One region of the Halomonas sp. HNIBRBA4712 genome, then DNA from elsewhere that is predicted to be linked to it. Evidence: predicted binding sites of a transcription regulator. Region 1 holds the regulator's gene; the other holds the start of a gene.
The links. Region 1 encodes FliA, which starts transcription of late flagellar genes. Its sites were predicted from a motif close to CTAAAGTTNNNNNNNNNNCNGCCGATA; they were not measured.

Region 1 (6,989 bases):
CGCCGATCGGCGAGGCGTGGCGGTACTTCTCGACCCTGGGGCTGCCTGGCCGCAAGGGCGAGATCGCCGAGAAGATCATCAGCGAGATCCACTCGCGCCTCGAGTTTCTGGTCAACGTCGGCCTCGACTACCTGACGCTGGAGCGCAGCGCCGATACGCTCTCCGGCGGTGAAGCCCAGCGTATCCGTTTGGCCAGCCAGATCGGCGCCGGGCTGGTCGGGGTGATGTACATTCTCGACGAGCCCTCGATCGGGCTGCACCAGCGCGACAACGACCGCTTGCTGAAAACCCTGGAGCGGCTGCGCGATCTGGGTAACACCGTGATCGTGGTCGAGCACGACGAGGACGCTATCCGCGCCGCGGACCACGTGCTCGATATCGGCCCCGGCGCTGGCGTTCACGGCGGCGAGATCGTCGCTCAGGGCACGCCCTCGGATATCATGGCGAACAAGGACTCGCTCACCGGACAGTACCTGTGCGGCACTCGCGAAATCGCCGTGCCACCGCACCGCATTCCCGGCAATCCGGAAAAGCAGCTGGTGCTGCGCGGCGCTACCGGCAACAACCTGCAGGACGTCACGCTCACACTTCCGCTGGGGCTATTCATCGCCATCACCGGCGTGTCCGGCTCGGGCAAGTCGACGCTGATCAACGGCACCCTGATGCCGATCGCCGCGCGCGACCTGAACCGCGCATCCACCTTGACCCCGGCGCCCTACCAGGCCATCGAAGGGCTCGACCAGCTCGACAAGGTGATCGATATCGACCAGAGCCCGATCGGGCGCACGCCGCGCTCCAACCCGGCTACCTACACCGGTATCTTTACGCCGATTCGCGAGCTCTTTGCCGGCACCCAGGAGGCGCGCTCGCGGGGCTACAAGCCGGGCCGGTTCAGCTTCAACGTCAAGGGCGGGCGCTGCGAGGCGTGCCAGGGCGAGGGCATGATCAAGGTAGAGATGCACTTTCTGCCGGACATCTACGTGCCGTGTGATGTGTGCAAGGGCAAGCGCTACAACCGCGAGACCCTGGACATCCACTACAAGGGCAAGACCATCCACGACGTGCTCGAGATGACCGTCGAGGAGGGCCTCGAGTTCTTCAGCCCGGTGCCGGCCATCGCCCGGCGCCTGCAGACGCTCATGGACGTCGGGCTCTCCTATATTCGCCTGGGCCAGAGCGCGACCACGCTCTCCGGCGGCGAGGCGCAGCGGGTCAAGCTCGCCCGGGAGCTCGCCAAGCGCGACACCGGCCAGACGCTCTACATTCTCGACGAGCCGACCACGGGGCTACACTTCGAGGATATTCGCCAGCTTCTGACGGTGCTGCACCGCCTGCGCGATCACGGCAACACCATCGTGGTGATCGAGCACAACCTCGACGTGATCAAGACCGCGGACTGGATCGTCGATCTTGGCCCGGAAGGCGGCTCCGGCGGCGGGCGTATCATCGCCGAGGGCACCCCGGAGCAGCTGGTCAAGCAGGCGGGGTCGCACACCGGCGAGTTTCTCGGGCCGCTGTTGCAAAAAAAGAAGTAAAGAAATAAAAAAACGATAAGGACATTCGTTTGGTGTGAACGTATCGTCGCTTCCCGGGCCCGCCCGCGCGGCTAGCAGAGGAGAAAATCATGAGTCAGGAAAAGAGCTGTATCGTTCGCCACTTCAACCACTACTATTCGTTGTCGAAAGACGAAGAGCAGCTGCTTGACTCGTTGGAAGAGAGTCCGGTCGATCAAAAGGCCGGCTCGCTTCTATGGGAGATGAAGGAGCCCGCCACCGAGTTCTGCACCCTGAGCAGCGGCTGGGCCTACTCCTATCGCCACCTGGAAAACGGCGATCGTCACATCATGGAAGTGTTTCTGCCCGGCGATATCATCGGCCTTCGCGAGTTCGCTTTTTCCCAGCGCCTGGAGAACGTGCGCTTCATCACCGACTGTGTGGTGTGCCGCTTTCCCCACAAGCGCATGATCGATCTGTTCAGCCAGTCGCTTCCGCTGACCTCGGTCATGTTCGCCATCAGCAGCCGCCAGCAGTCGCTTCTGACCGAGCGGCTGGTAAATCTGGCAAGGCGCAGCGCGCGCCAGAAAATGGCCCACTTCATCCATGAAATGTACGTGCGCCTGAGCCAGACCAACCCGGATCTGACCGGGCAGTTTCGCCTGCCGCTCTCCCAGGAGCAGCTTGCTGACGTTTTGGGGCTGAGCCCGGTGCACGTCAGCCGCACCTTCACCGCGCTCAGCGAGGCGGGGCTGGTTTATCGCGACCGCCATCATGTCAACGTTCCCGACCTCAAGGCGCTGGCCGCCGAAGGCGAGTTCGACGACTGCTACCTGAGCGATAACGTGCGGCCCCTGCTTGGCCAGACCGGCTGACCCGGGCCCGTTTTGACCGACTTGTTTCATTCACCGTTTGGCGCTTTTTCCATGATCCACCGTTTCTCCTTGCTGCTCGCGCTCGGCGCGGCGGGGCTCGCTTTCGCCGCCGGCGCCCAGGCGGCCAGCTTTCCCGTCAGCGACCAGGTGCGCTTCGGCGCCTGGCAGAGCGCGACTCTCGAGGATGGCGATAAGCGCCACTTTCGCGCGCTGGAAAGCGAAAGCTACTCGGACGCCACGCTGAGCGTGAACGCCACCGCCGGTATCTGCCACCTGCCCTGGCTCGAAATGCGCGTGACGCTGGCCGAGTCGCAAACCGAGAGCCGTACCACCCGGCTGGTACCGGCGCGGCTGCGCGTCGACCAGACGCCGATGCTGGAGACGATGGCGGAGTTCATCGTCGAAGAGGGCGACGACGGCTTCTACAGCCACTTCTATCTGGGCGATCTCGCGGCGCTGCTTTCGCGAATGAGCCAGGGCGAAAAGCTCTTCATCGGCTTCGAGCAGGAGGACGGCGCGCCCTGGACCATGACCTTCACGCTCGACGGCGCAGGCCAAGCGATCAGCGAAATGCAGCGGCGCTGCGAAAGCGCTTAGGCTCTGTATGACGCTCGTCGACTTTACACACCGCCCCTAGGGCGCGGGCTTGCGCAGTACGAATTCGACGCGCCGGTTGGCGGCGCGCCCCGAGGCGGTGTCGTTGCCTTCGAGTGGGCGCGTATCGGCGTAGCCCACGGCGCGCAGCCGCGCTCGCGCTACGCCGTCCTCCTCGAGATGACGCACCACCGCGATCGCCCGCCCGGTCGAAAGCTCCCAGTTGGAAGCAAACGCCGCGGTGGCAATGGGCACGTTATCGGTATGCCCCTCCACCGACACCTCGCCGTCGAAGGTGTCGATCACCTCGCCCAACCGCTCGAGCACGTCTTCGCCCTGGGCGGTCAGCTCGGCGTCGCCGCTGGCGAACAGCAGGCTGTCGTTAACGCGCAGCGTCACGCCTTCGCGGCCCTGGCTCACACTCACGCCCTGAATATCGAGCGCCGCCATCGCAGGCGACAGCCCGCTCTGGCGGGGTAACAGCCCTGAAGAGAGCGGCTCAAGCCCGCCGCCGGTTTGTGCAGCCTCGCCGTCGCCGCCTACCGGGGTCAGCGCCAGCAGTAGCACGAACAGCGTGATCAAGAGCGTCAGCACGTCAAGGTAGCTGGTCAGCCACCCTTCATCGCCCTCGCCTGCCGTGAACGGTGACTCCAGCGCGTGGCGGGCGTCGCGGTTGAGCATGGCGCTACCCTTTCGCCGTTACGCCGCCGCCCGGGCGCGGCTTCACGTGGGGGTCGTTGATCTCGTCGTGGTAGTTGGCGATAAACGAATTGAGCGTCTCTTCGATGAACGACGGCAGGCGGCGCTTGGTGATCAGCGAGATACCTTCGAGCACCATATTCATGGTGATCAGGCGCTCCTCGGTGCGCCGCTCGAGCTTCACCGCGATCGGCTTGAACACCAGGTTGGCAAGCAAAATGCCGTAGAAGGTGGTCAGCAGCGCTACCGCCATGCGCGGGCCGATCACCTCGAGATTGCCCGCGTCCATTATCTCGAGCATGTTGACCAGCCCCACCAGGGTGCCGATCATGCCAAACGCCGGGGCATAGGTCGCCATGGTGCGAAAGATCTGCGCCTCGGCGTGCTCGCGCGCCTTGAGTCGGGCGATGCGCCAGCGCAGCATGTCGAAGATTTCATCTTCCTTGGTATTGGCGATGACCAGCTGGATACCGGTGCGTAGAAACGGGTTGCGGGTGTGCTCGAGCTCGCGCTCGACCGCGCGCACGTCGCCCTTGAACCAGAGCCTGGCCATCGATACCAGCTCCTCGATGTCGTCGCGCACGAAGGTGTTCTCGCGGCGAAACACCAGCCCCACCAGGCGCACCACCCGCACTACCTCCTTGAGCGGGTAGCTGATGAAGGTCGCCGCCAGCGTACCGGTCACCACGATGGCAAGGCCGGGCAGGTTGATGAAGCTTTCCGGGGTCTCGGCGGTGAAAAACAGCACGCTCACCAGCAGGAGAATGCTGGCGCCTATTCCGATCAGGGTAGAGGGGTTCATCGACGGCTCCTCGCCGGTTGAAGTGGACGGTAAACGGCGGCTCAGTCCGCCTCGTAGAGGCGCGCGCGCAGCCGGCCGATGGCCTGGCTGTGCAGCTGCGACACCCGCGACTCGGTGACGCCCAGCACGGCGCCGACCTCCTTGAGGTTGAGCTCTTCCTGGTAGTAGAGCGCCATCAAGAGCTTCTCGCGCTCCGGCAGCGCCTCGATCGCCGCGATCAGCACGTCGCGCTGCTGGCCATCCAGAAGCTCCTCGAAGGGCGCGTTCTGCGCCTCCTGAATCGGCTCGCCCCCCTCTTCCAGAAGCTCCTCGAAAGGCAGCAGGTGGCCGCTGTTGGTGTCGGCGAGCAGCTGCTGGTACTCGGTCAGCGGCATCTCCAGGTGGCGGGCGATTTCGCTCTCTTCCGGGGCGCGCCCAAGGCTCTGCTCGAGATGGCGAATGCCTTCGTCCATGGCGCGGGCCGAGCGGCGCACGCTTCTCGGCAGCCAGTCGCGGGTGCGCAGCTCGTCGACCATCGCGCCGCGAATGCGCTGGCTGGCAAAGGTGGCAAAGCTTGCGCCCTGGCCGGCGTCGAAGCGCCCCAGCGCCTCCAGAAGACCGACCATGCCCGCCTGGATCAGATCATCGAGCTCGATGCTGGCGGGCAGGCGAACCTGCAACGCCAGCGCCTGACGACGCACCAGCGGCATGTGCTGGGAGATCATCTCGCTGTGTTGAATTCTGCCCTGTGCTGTATACATCGGCGTGCCCTGTGGCTAGTCACTGGTAGTTCACGATGACGTGAAGCCCCTTCACCTGTACCGGGCGCTGGTGGGGTGCCAGCGCGAAGCGAAACGCAAGCGGCGCCCCGGCGGAGAGCCCGGCAAGCCCGGTGACACTTCCGCGCTGGCCGTCGAGGGCCACACAGCGCTCCGGGTGGCAAAGCCAGGCGCGAATAGCAGCGCCCGGCGGCGCCTCGAAGCGCCAGTTCACCCGCTCGATGCGCCCGCGCTGGACCTCGGCCAGCGCCGGTGGCGAAAGCGCCTGGCTTTCGCTCGCCCGGTCGCTCATCGCCACCATCAGCCCGCTCGCCTGGGTGCTCCAGCTGCCGCTTCCGGCCAGCGCCGCAAGCGGCAGCGAGGCGGCGATTAACGCCACGAGCAAGCCGGCAAGCAGTCTGGCAACGATGTTTTTCATCCCGCACCTCGCTAAATCGACCTGGCCATTATGACTTACCTGGCGAGGATCAAAAGCTCGATATTCAGGTAGTTCGCAGCGGTTTTCTGCAGATTCTCCAGCAGCCCCCGGCGCGGCAGCCCCGGTTCGTGCAGCGCCAAAAGCCGATGCGGGCCGCCGTTATCGTGCAAAAGCCGAAGCGTTCGGTACATGGGCGCGAAGGCGTCGGCGTCGCTTTGCACCCAGAGCGCCCAGCGGGCGTAGCGGGCGGTCAGCGCGTCGAGCGGCGCGGTAGCGTCCACCGCCACGATGTCCCAACTCTCCGGCGTGGCCGCCCAGCGCCGGCCGAGCGCCGCCCACTCACAAAGCCGCGCCTTGACCGGCTCGGGGCTGGTGGACGCCAGTCCCACCACCGCCAGCGGCCGGCGCGGGGCGGGCGCTTCGGCCTTCTGAACCTCGGCGTTTTTTTCCGCGGCGCCGGCGCGCAGGCTCGCCCACTGACGCAGGCCCGCGGCCTGGTCATTGTCACTCACGCCAGGGCCTCGCGGCTGACGCTGCCGAGCTGGCGGATGGCGTCACGAGTCATCAGGGTGTGCAAAAGCGCCTCCAGCAGCGCCGCGTCGCGGCGCTTGCGCGAGGTACGCGCCAGGCGCAGCAGCTGCTGTCTGAGCGCCTGCGCCTGCTCATCCTCGGCGTTGTCCAGGTGAGTCGCGACTGCCGCCGCGCCGCTGGCCATTAGAAGGCGCAGCGGCACGCTCACCTCGCCGCCGTCGGCCTCCTTCAGCGTCTGCCAGGCGCGTTTGGTCAGCGCGGTCGCGCCTTCACTTTGCAGCTGGGTCACCAGCAGCGAAAACGTTTCGGTGCCGAGCCGGGCCGGGGTCAGCCAGTAGCGCCGCGCCACGCGCTGGGCGGTTTCCGGGTCGCGAAGCTCCCCCACCCAGGCGATCAAGCGGCGCCCTTCGCGATCATCGACCTCGGCGTGGGCGCTGTAGAGTTCAAGCGTTTGGCCGCGAAAGCGCACGGCCTCGCGGTGGGCAAGGGCGCTATCGGCGAACAGCGCCGTCAGCGCGTGGCGCTCACCCTGCCACTCTACCCGCTGACTGCCGCTGACGCGGCTGATCCAGGTCAAACGTTCGGCTTCCAGCGCGTCCAGCGTGTCAGCCTCGGCCAGGGTCGGCAGCAGATGCACCGCGGCCTGGTGCTGGGCCTCGATGCGCGCTTGCCAGCCGGCGTTCTGGCGGTGTTGCAACAGCGTCAGCGCGCAGAGCCGGCCGTCGGCGTCGAGCGCCATATCCGGCATCGCCCAGGCCACGCCGCGCTCGGCCCGCCGCGGCGACCACGCCACGCCCAGCGCGTTCTGCTCCCGGGCGC
Region 2 (6,989 bases), 350 kb from region 1:
GCATGTCATTGCCGCCGAAGTAGACACCCTGCGGGTCCTGCAGCCAGCGCGGAATGGTAATCTCGAGCGGTTCGGCCAGCAGGCGCTGGGCAAGCGCGTAGGTGGATTCATCGCTATAGTAGGTCAGCCCGGCCGAGACCAGATGGCTCGAGCCGGTGGAGTAGAGCATCCGCCCGCCGGGCTCGTCGACGAAAGGGCGCCTCAGCGCGTTCTCGACCCAGTTGGAACTCGCCACCCAGCCGCTGTAGTTCTCGCCGGAGGTGCGCTCGAGCCCCGCCTGCATGGAAAGCAGGTTCTCGACGGTAATATCGTTGACGCGCGGGTCGACCCCACCGGGCACGCGGCTACCCAGAAGCTCCACCAGCCGCATTTGAGTCGAGTCGATCACCCCGGCTTCAATGGCCGCGCCGGTAATCGCCGCCAGTACGGTCTTGGAGAGCGACTTCACGTTGGCCGGCGTGCGCGTACCCGGCCCGCCCTGGTGAAATTCGTGCACGACCTCGCCCTCGACCGCCACCACTACCGTATGCAGGCGCGAAAGGGCGCCGGCCTGCTCGTCGAGCGTAGCAAACGCCTGGGGGGAAGGCCCCTGGGCAAGTGCGCCCAGCGGCAGGCTCAACAACATTACCACTCCCAGCTGTATGGCGGTCGTGCGCATCGGCTCTCCTTGTTCACGCGGGCGGTCTCTCGAAAAGCGTAGAGTGTGCGGCACATCCGCGCACGCAAATTAGGCAAAGAACTTAAAAGCCTGCTAATCTGAGGGTGTTGCCTTTGAGGGGAAAGCAACCCCTTGATTTTCCTAAACGCAAAAAGCAAGGAGCGCCGTTATGCGTAACATCATCTATATCGTGGGCCTGGTGGTAGTCGTTCTGTTCATTCTTTCGATGCTTGGCCTTCGCTGATTAAAGTGTTGTGCCAAACACAAACGCCCGCATACGCGGGCGTTTTTACGTTCAGGGCTTGACGTTTATTCGCAGGTTCAGGCGCAATCCGCCGCGCCCTGACCAAACAAATCGAACACCATCTCTCGACCCAGCCGGGTCAGCACGAAGCGGCCCTCTTCGGTGGTAGTACCCGCCGCCCCCGCCTCGAGCGTTTCACGACACGCCGCCCAGCCTGAACCCCGCGCCTCGAGCTCGGCCATTTCGCCCCTCGTCAGCCCGCATCCCGGCAGCGTCACCGTTTCCAGTACGTGGCCATTGTCATGCAGAAGCTCCGCCAGCGTGAACAGGCACTGACGCAGCCGGGAAGGGTGAACGAAAGCGGGGGCGGTATCACCGTCGCAAGGCATGAAGGGGCTCCAACGATTAACGAACAATGTTTTGCAAGTGTAAAGCAAGAGAAGGTTTTAGACCAAGGTCTAAGACGTGGGGCGGTCAACGCTTGATCGAGGCATGATTCGAGGCATATGACCGAGAGCGGTATGGCTCCCAATGACACAAAGAGCGGGTGTGCAGGAGCCATCCATTAATTTAAATATTCCAAAGATTACAGAAGTTAACCCTTAATTGAGTTAAAAGTGGCGCCACGATTAAAGAAGTCGTTTGGTTGGCCGATAGCTAATGCACTATCACAGATAAATTTCGGCTCGCCTAAAAGACCAAGCGAGTTTATTCAAAGGGGCAGCAATCGATGGCTTCCATTTCTTCTCTGGGCATTGGCTCGGGACTTGATCTGAACGGATTATTGGATCAGCTTCAAACCGCCGAACGTGCCAAGCTTCAACCCATTGCAGAGCAGGTGCAGTCTGCCAATGCCACCGTTTCAGCCTATGGAACGCTGAAGAGCGCTGTTTCCACGTTTCAGGATGCCACCCAGGCGCTGAACGATACGGCGTCGTTTGAAAGCCTGACCACCAATGTTGAGGGCGACGGTGTTAGTGCCGTCACGTCAAACAAAGCACAGGCGGGCAGGTACGACGTACAGGTCAGTCAACTGGCAACTGCCGGTAGCCTCGTGACAGAGCGTTTGGATAGCGCCGATGAAAGCGTTGTCAGCGGTGAGCAAACGCTAAGCTTCGCACTCTCTGAGGGAAGCATGCCCGATATTACGATCGCCGATGGCAGCTCGCTTGAGGGCATTCGAGACGCCATCAATGATCAAGGAAATGGGCAGGTCACTGCCTCCATCATCAATGATGGGCAAGGCTATCGGCTTTCGGTCATGTCGAGCGAGACCGGCGTCGACGCCAGCATCGAAAGCACCAATTTTTCCACTATTTTGTCGGGTGACGCGATCACCTCGGACGTTCAGGTCGTGCAAAAAGGCCAGGACGCGGCGTTCAACGTCAACGGTATCGATATCGTCAGCGCTTCCAATCAGGTCGAGGGCGCCATTCAAGGCATGACGTTGACGCTGACGGAGGCGGGCACTTCGAACACTATCAAGGTCGAACAGGATGACGAAGCGCTGCGCGAGAACGTGAACACCTTCGTGGAGAGCTTCAATCAGCTCAAGAGTACCTTGAACACTCTCACCCGCTTTGACGTGGAAACGGGTCAAGCAGGTGGCTTGAACGCCGATTCGACCACGCGAGCAGTCGAGCGGGAGCTTCGGCAAGCGATCACTAGCGGTACAATGGGTGATGGCTTCAGCGTGCTTTCCGATGTCGGCATTTCACTGCAAACCGATGGCACCCTCAAGGTCGATGATGACAAGCTGGATAGCGTCATTGCTACCCAGCCGGATGCGCTGGCTGATTTTTTTGCCGGTAGCAGCGAAGGAGGCGGCATGGCAGGACAGATCAATACCTCTCTTGAGCGCCTGGTTGGAGATGGCGGGCGTCTCGATACGGCGAAAGCCAACTCTGAAAGCCGCGTCGAATCGCTCGAGCAGCGCTATGCTCGCACCGAAGAGCGCATCGATCAGACCGTGGCGCGTTACCGCACCCAGTTTCAGGCAATGGATAGCATGGTGGCACAAATGAACCAGACCGGTGCCTATCTCGAACAGCAGCTGGGAATGCTATCCCAAACCAACCAGGGCTAGGTCGCACTCTTGAAGGCTCTTGATGCTCGGCCATACAGCGCCGGGCATTTTTTCCCGGGATTTTCCTGGAGCGGCTAAAGTTCGTTATCACTCAGCCGATAAACAAGGTAATCAACTTACTCTCTTTGCTACTTATTACTCGAGGATTTAACCCATGGCATCAATCTCCGCGCTTGGTGTAGGTTCCGGGTTGGACTTGAACGGTCTGGTGGATCAGCTCAAAGCCGCTGAGCGTCAGAAGCTTACTCCCGTTTTACAGCAGCAAAGTGCCCAAAAGACAAAAATTTCCGCCTATGGGCGTCTCGAATCGGCGATGGACCGGGTCAACACCTCGGTCAAGGCGCTAAACGATGCCTCGACCTTCAAACAGCAAAAGAGCACGGTAACCGGCAGTGGCGTTTTGGCCACGGCGGGCGAGAAGGCCAACCCCGGGCGCTTTGAAATTAGCGTGTCTCAGCTGGCCCGCGCCGGAAGCGCCGCCTCGCAAAGTGTCGCACTTGATCAGGTGCTCACAACGACAGACACTAGGCTCAAGTTGGATTTCGGCGCCACCTATACCAATGGTGAGTTCGATAGCAGCGCCGCGCCCAAAAGCAGCTACGAGATCGATATCAAGGCGGGAAGCACGCTGGCCCAAGTGCGTGACCAGATCAACGCAGACAAGGAATCTGGCGTAACCGCGTCCCTGGTCAACGACGGAACCGGATACCGCTTGGCGCTCAGCTCTAAAGAAACGGGGAAGGACGCCTCGCTCACAGGGTTTTCCGGTCTCGATGGACTTTCAATGGATAGCACGACGGTGCGGCCAGGCCAGGACGCCGCGCTCAACGTCAACGGCATCGCGATCACCAGCAAGACCAACCGCGTCGAAGGTGCGATCGAGGGTGTAACGCTCGATCTCACCGCCGTGTCGGAATCCCCTGCCATCCTGGTCATCGAACGAGATAACGATTCATTAAAAGAGGCCATCAACAACTTCGTTAGCAACTACAACGAAATGAAATCGACTGTAGGGCGCATGACCCAGTTCAATGGTGCCGGTGAAACATCGGGAGAGCTGGTGGGCGACCGCACCGTGCGCACCATCGAAAACCGGTTGAGCCGCGATATCAGCGACAGCTTGGCGGGTGGCGATATTACGCGGCTGTCAGAAATCGGCATCTCTATCGATGAGCGCGGGCGCTTGAAGGTCGATGAAGAAAAGCTCGACGCCGCCGTTGCCAATGACCCTGAAGGCCTATCCGCCTTTTTCGCCGGTGATAGCAAGGAAGCAGGGTTTGCAGGACGGTTGAGCGCTACATTGACCACCATTACCTCAGAAGACGGCATTATCAAGAGCTCAGTGATTAGCGCCGAGCAACGCATCGATAGCCTGGATAAACGCAAGGAACGAATGGAGGCCAGCATCGAACGAAACGTGGAGCGCTACCGTAGGCAGTTTGCCCAGCTGGACGGCATGATTGCTCAGATGAACTCCATGAGTAGCTACCTGGGCCAGCAGTTCGATATGCTGAGCAATATGCAGAAGAAATAACGCGCTTAGTGCTATCTGAACGCTACGGCGTTACATACTGACGACGGGGCCCTCAAGGTCCCGTTTTACGTTTCGGTACCTAATTTTTTGAAAAAAAATAGTGAAGAGGGCTAAAGAAACGGAGTGCGGCGCCGTTAATTATAATAACGGCGATGCAAGCGCCGCCAAGCAGGCCACAGGGCCGGTTAATCTTTCAGGAGAACTACCATGTCTGTAATCAACACCAACATCACTTCCATGATCGGCCAGAACAACCTGCGCTCTTCACAAAGCATGCTGGCTCAAGCGCAAGAGCGTCTCTCTTCTGGTTTGCGCATCAACAGCGCCTCCGACGACGCTGCCGGTCAGGCCATCGCCAACAAGATGACCGCTCAAATCAAGGGCATGGATCAGGCGAGCCGTAATGCCAGCGATGGTATCTCTCTGGTGCAGACCATGGAAGGCGGTCTGGATCAGATCAACGACAACCTGCAGCGTATTCGCGAACTGGCGGTACAGGGTGCCAATGATACCAATACGGATGAAGATCGTACGGCCATTACCACTGAAATCAATGAGCGCTTGGCCGAGATTGATCGTGTGGCTGGCAGCAACAACTTCAACGGCACGAGCCTGCTGAACGTTAGTGGCGGCGGTACTTTGAGGATTCAGGTTGGCGCTAATATCGATTCTGAAGACGTTATTACAGTATCTACCTTGGATGCTACAGTTTCGGGCTTGGGCTTGAGCGGTGGCGGTCTTTCAGGCAGCACCTTTATAGCTGGTAGCTCCACAGATGGTACAGCTACAAGTGGTAGTACCGCGCATCAAAACTTCCAAAGCCTGATTGACTCTGTTGATACAGCTGTCGAGGCACTCGACACCAACCGTGCGACTTTGGGTGCCACTCTTAACCGCTTTGACTCAGTAATCGACAACCTGGCAACCACGACGACCAACCTGTCCGAAGCACGCTCACGTATTGAGGATGCCGACTACGCCGTCGAAGTCTCCAACATGACCCGTGCCAACATCCTTCAGCAGGCGGGCACCTCCATGCTGGCACAGGCTAACCAGACGCCGCAGTCCGTACTGTCTCTGCTGGGCTAATTCCTTAGCCGGTATGTTGTGCCAGAAAGTAACGACGGGGCCATTTGGCCCCGTTTTATTGTGTGAGAGATAAGGGAAGAAAAAGTGGCATGTTCAGTATGTGGTTCAGGAAGCCATACGGCGCGGAATTGTCCCAAGCCCCAACGTTGCTCTTATTGCAACCGCATTGGGCACAATATTCAAACCTGTCCGGAGGCTAGACGTTGTAGCCTTTGTGGTAGTTATCAGCATGATAAGCGTATCTGCCCAGATCGTTAGAGTTTATGGTTTGAAAACCAATGTAAATACAGCTGCATTCAAACCTTTGCAGCGAGCGCTTGCACAGTAAACTAGGCATATCGCCTTTTTTCTGTGTGAGCTGCTTCGTGGTCAAGAATACTCCTTCTGCTAGTCAAAAACGCAAGCCCCGCCTGTTGTGGGCTAATCCTTTCTGTCTGATGGATACTTCCAGCGGTGCCAGCATGACCGTGCGCCAAATGCTGCTGCAACTCATAGCCTGTGGTTACGATATTAAGGTGTTGGGGGCAACAGTATTCGATGATCCCAAGGGGATGGCGCTTCTCAAGAAGCAGTTCGCTGACCTCGATTCCCATCTGCATCAGTTGATCGACGCGGAAGATGGACCTCTGACCCATCAAATGCTGGTGAGCTATAGTCATAACCGGCATCACTTTACCACACACGAAGAAGGGCTATGGTATAGCCAGTATTTGTATCTTCTGGATTCCTTCAAGCCTGATGTCGTGTGGTTCTACGGCGGTCAGACCGTCGACATGCTGATTGCCGATGAAGCCCGGGATCGCGGTATCCCGGTCGCGTTTTACCTGGCCAATGGCAACTACAAATCGCCGCGTTGGTGCCGGGACATCGATCTGATCGTGACCGATAGCCAGTCAACGGCGGACATGTATCGCAAGGAAGTAGGATTTACCTCCACGCCGGTAGGCAAGTTTATTGCTTCGGATCGTTTCGTTGCTGAACAACACGAGCGCAAACGGCTACTTTTCGTGAATCCAAGCTGGCCAAAAGGCGCAAGCGTCTTCGTACAGTTGGCTGAAAAGCTGGAGCGCGAGAGACCGGACATCGAACTCGAGGTCGTGGAGGCCCGTGCCGACTGGTCGGCGGTGTTGCGTGAAACCACCAAGCGGATGGGCCAACAGCGCAGCAGTCTAAGCAATGTGACCATGACGGCCAACACCAGTGACATGCGGGGCCCCTATAGCCGCGCACGCGTATTGGCGGCGCCTAGCCTCTGGTGGGAAAGCTCCGGTCGGGTACTTGCCGAAGCCATGCTCAACGGCATCCCCGCACTGATCACCAACCGGGGCGGCATGCCTGAAATGACAGGCGATGCAGGGATAGCGTTTGATTTCCCCGA

Region 2: the regulator FliA is predicted to act here: its motif matches at 3,063-3,089, upstream of fliD (flagellar filament capping protein FliD).

The regions. Positions count from the first base shown of each region.
Region 1 is NZ_JBIFXR010000001.1:47,898-54,886, reverse strand. It holds gene uvrA (excinuclease ABC subunit UvrA) at 1-1,535, shown strand, start outside; gene ACGK9R_RS00285 (Crp/Fnr family transcriptional regulator) at 1,625-2,368, shown strand; gene ACGK9R_RS00280 (hypothetical protein) at 2,420-2,965, shown strand; gene ACGK9R_RS00275 (flagellar motor protein MotB) at 3,002-3,643, opposite strand; gene ACGK9R_RS00270 (motility protein A) at 3,648-4,463, opposite strand; gene ACGK9R_RS00265 (RNA polymerase sigma factor FliA) at 4,505-5,203, opposite strand; gene ACGK9R_RS00260 (flagellar protein FlhE) at 5,223-5,639, opposite strand; gene ACGK9R_RS00255 (hypothetical protein) at 5,675-6,151, opposite strand; gene flhF (flagellar biosynthesis protein FlhF) at 6,148-6,989, opposite strand, start outside.
Region 2 is NZ_JBIFXR010000001.1:396,380-403,368, forward strand. It holds gene ACGK9R_RS01890 (serine hydrolase domain-containing protein) at 1-658, opposite strand, end outside; gene ACGK9R_RS01895 (hypothetical protein) at 980-1,291, opposite strand; gene fliD (flagellar filament capping protein FliD) at 1,633-2,988, shown strand; gene fliD (flagellar filament capping protein FliD) at 3,143-4,522, shown strand; gene ACGK9R_RS01910 (flagellin) at 4,730-5,611, shown strand; gene ACGK9R_RS01915 (glycosyltransferase) at 5,977-6,989, shown strand, end outside.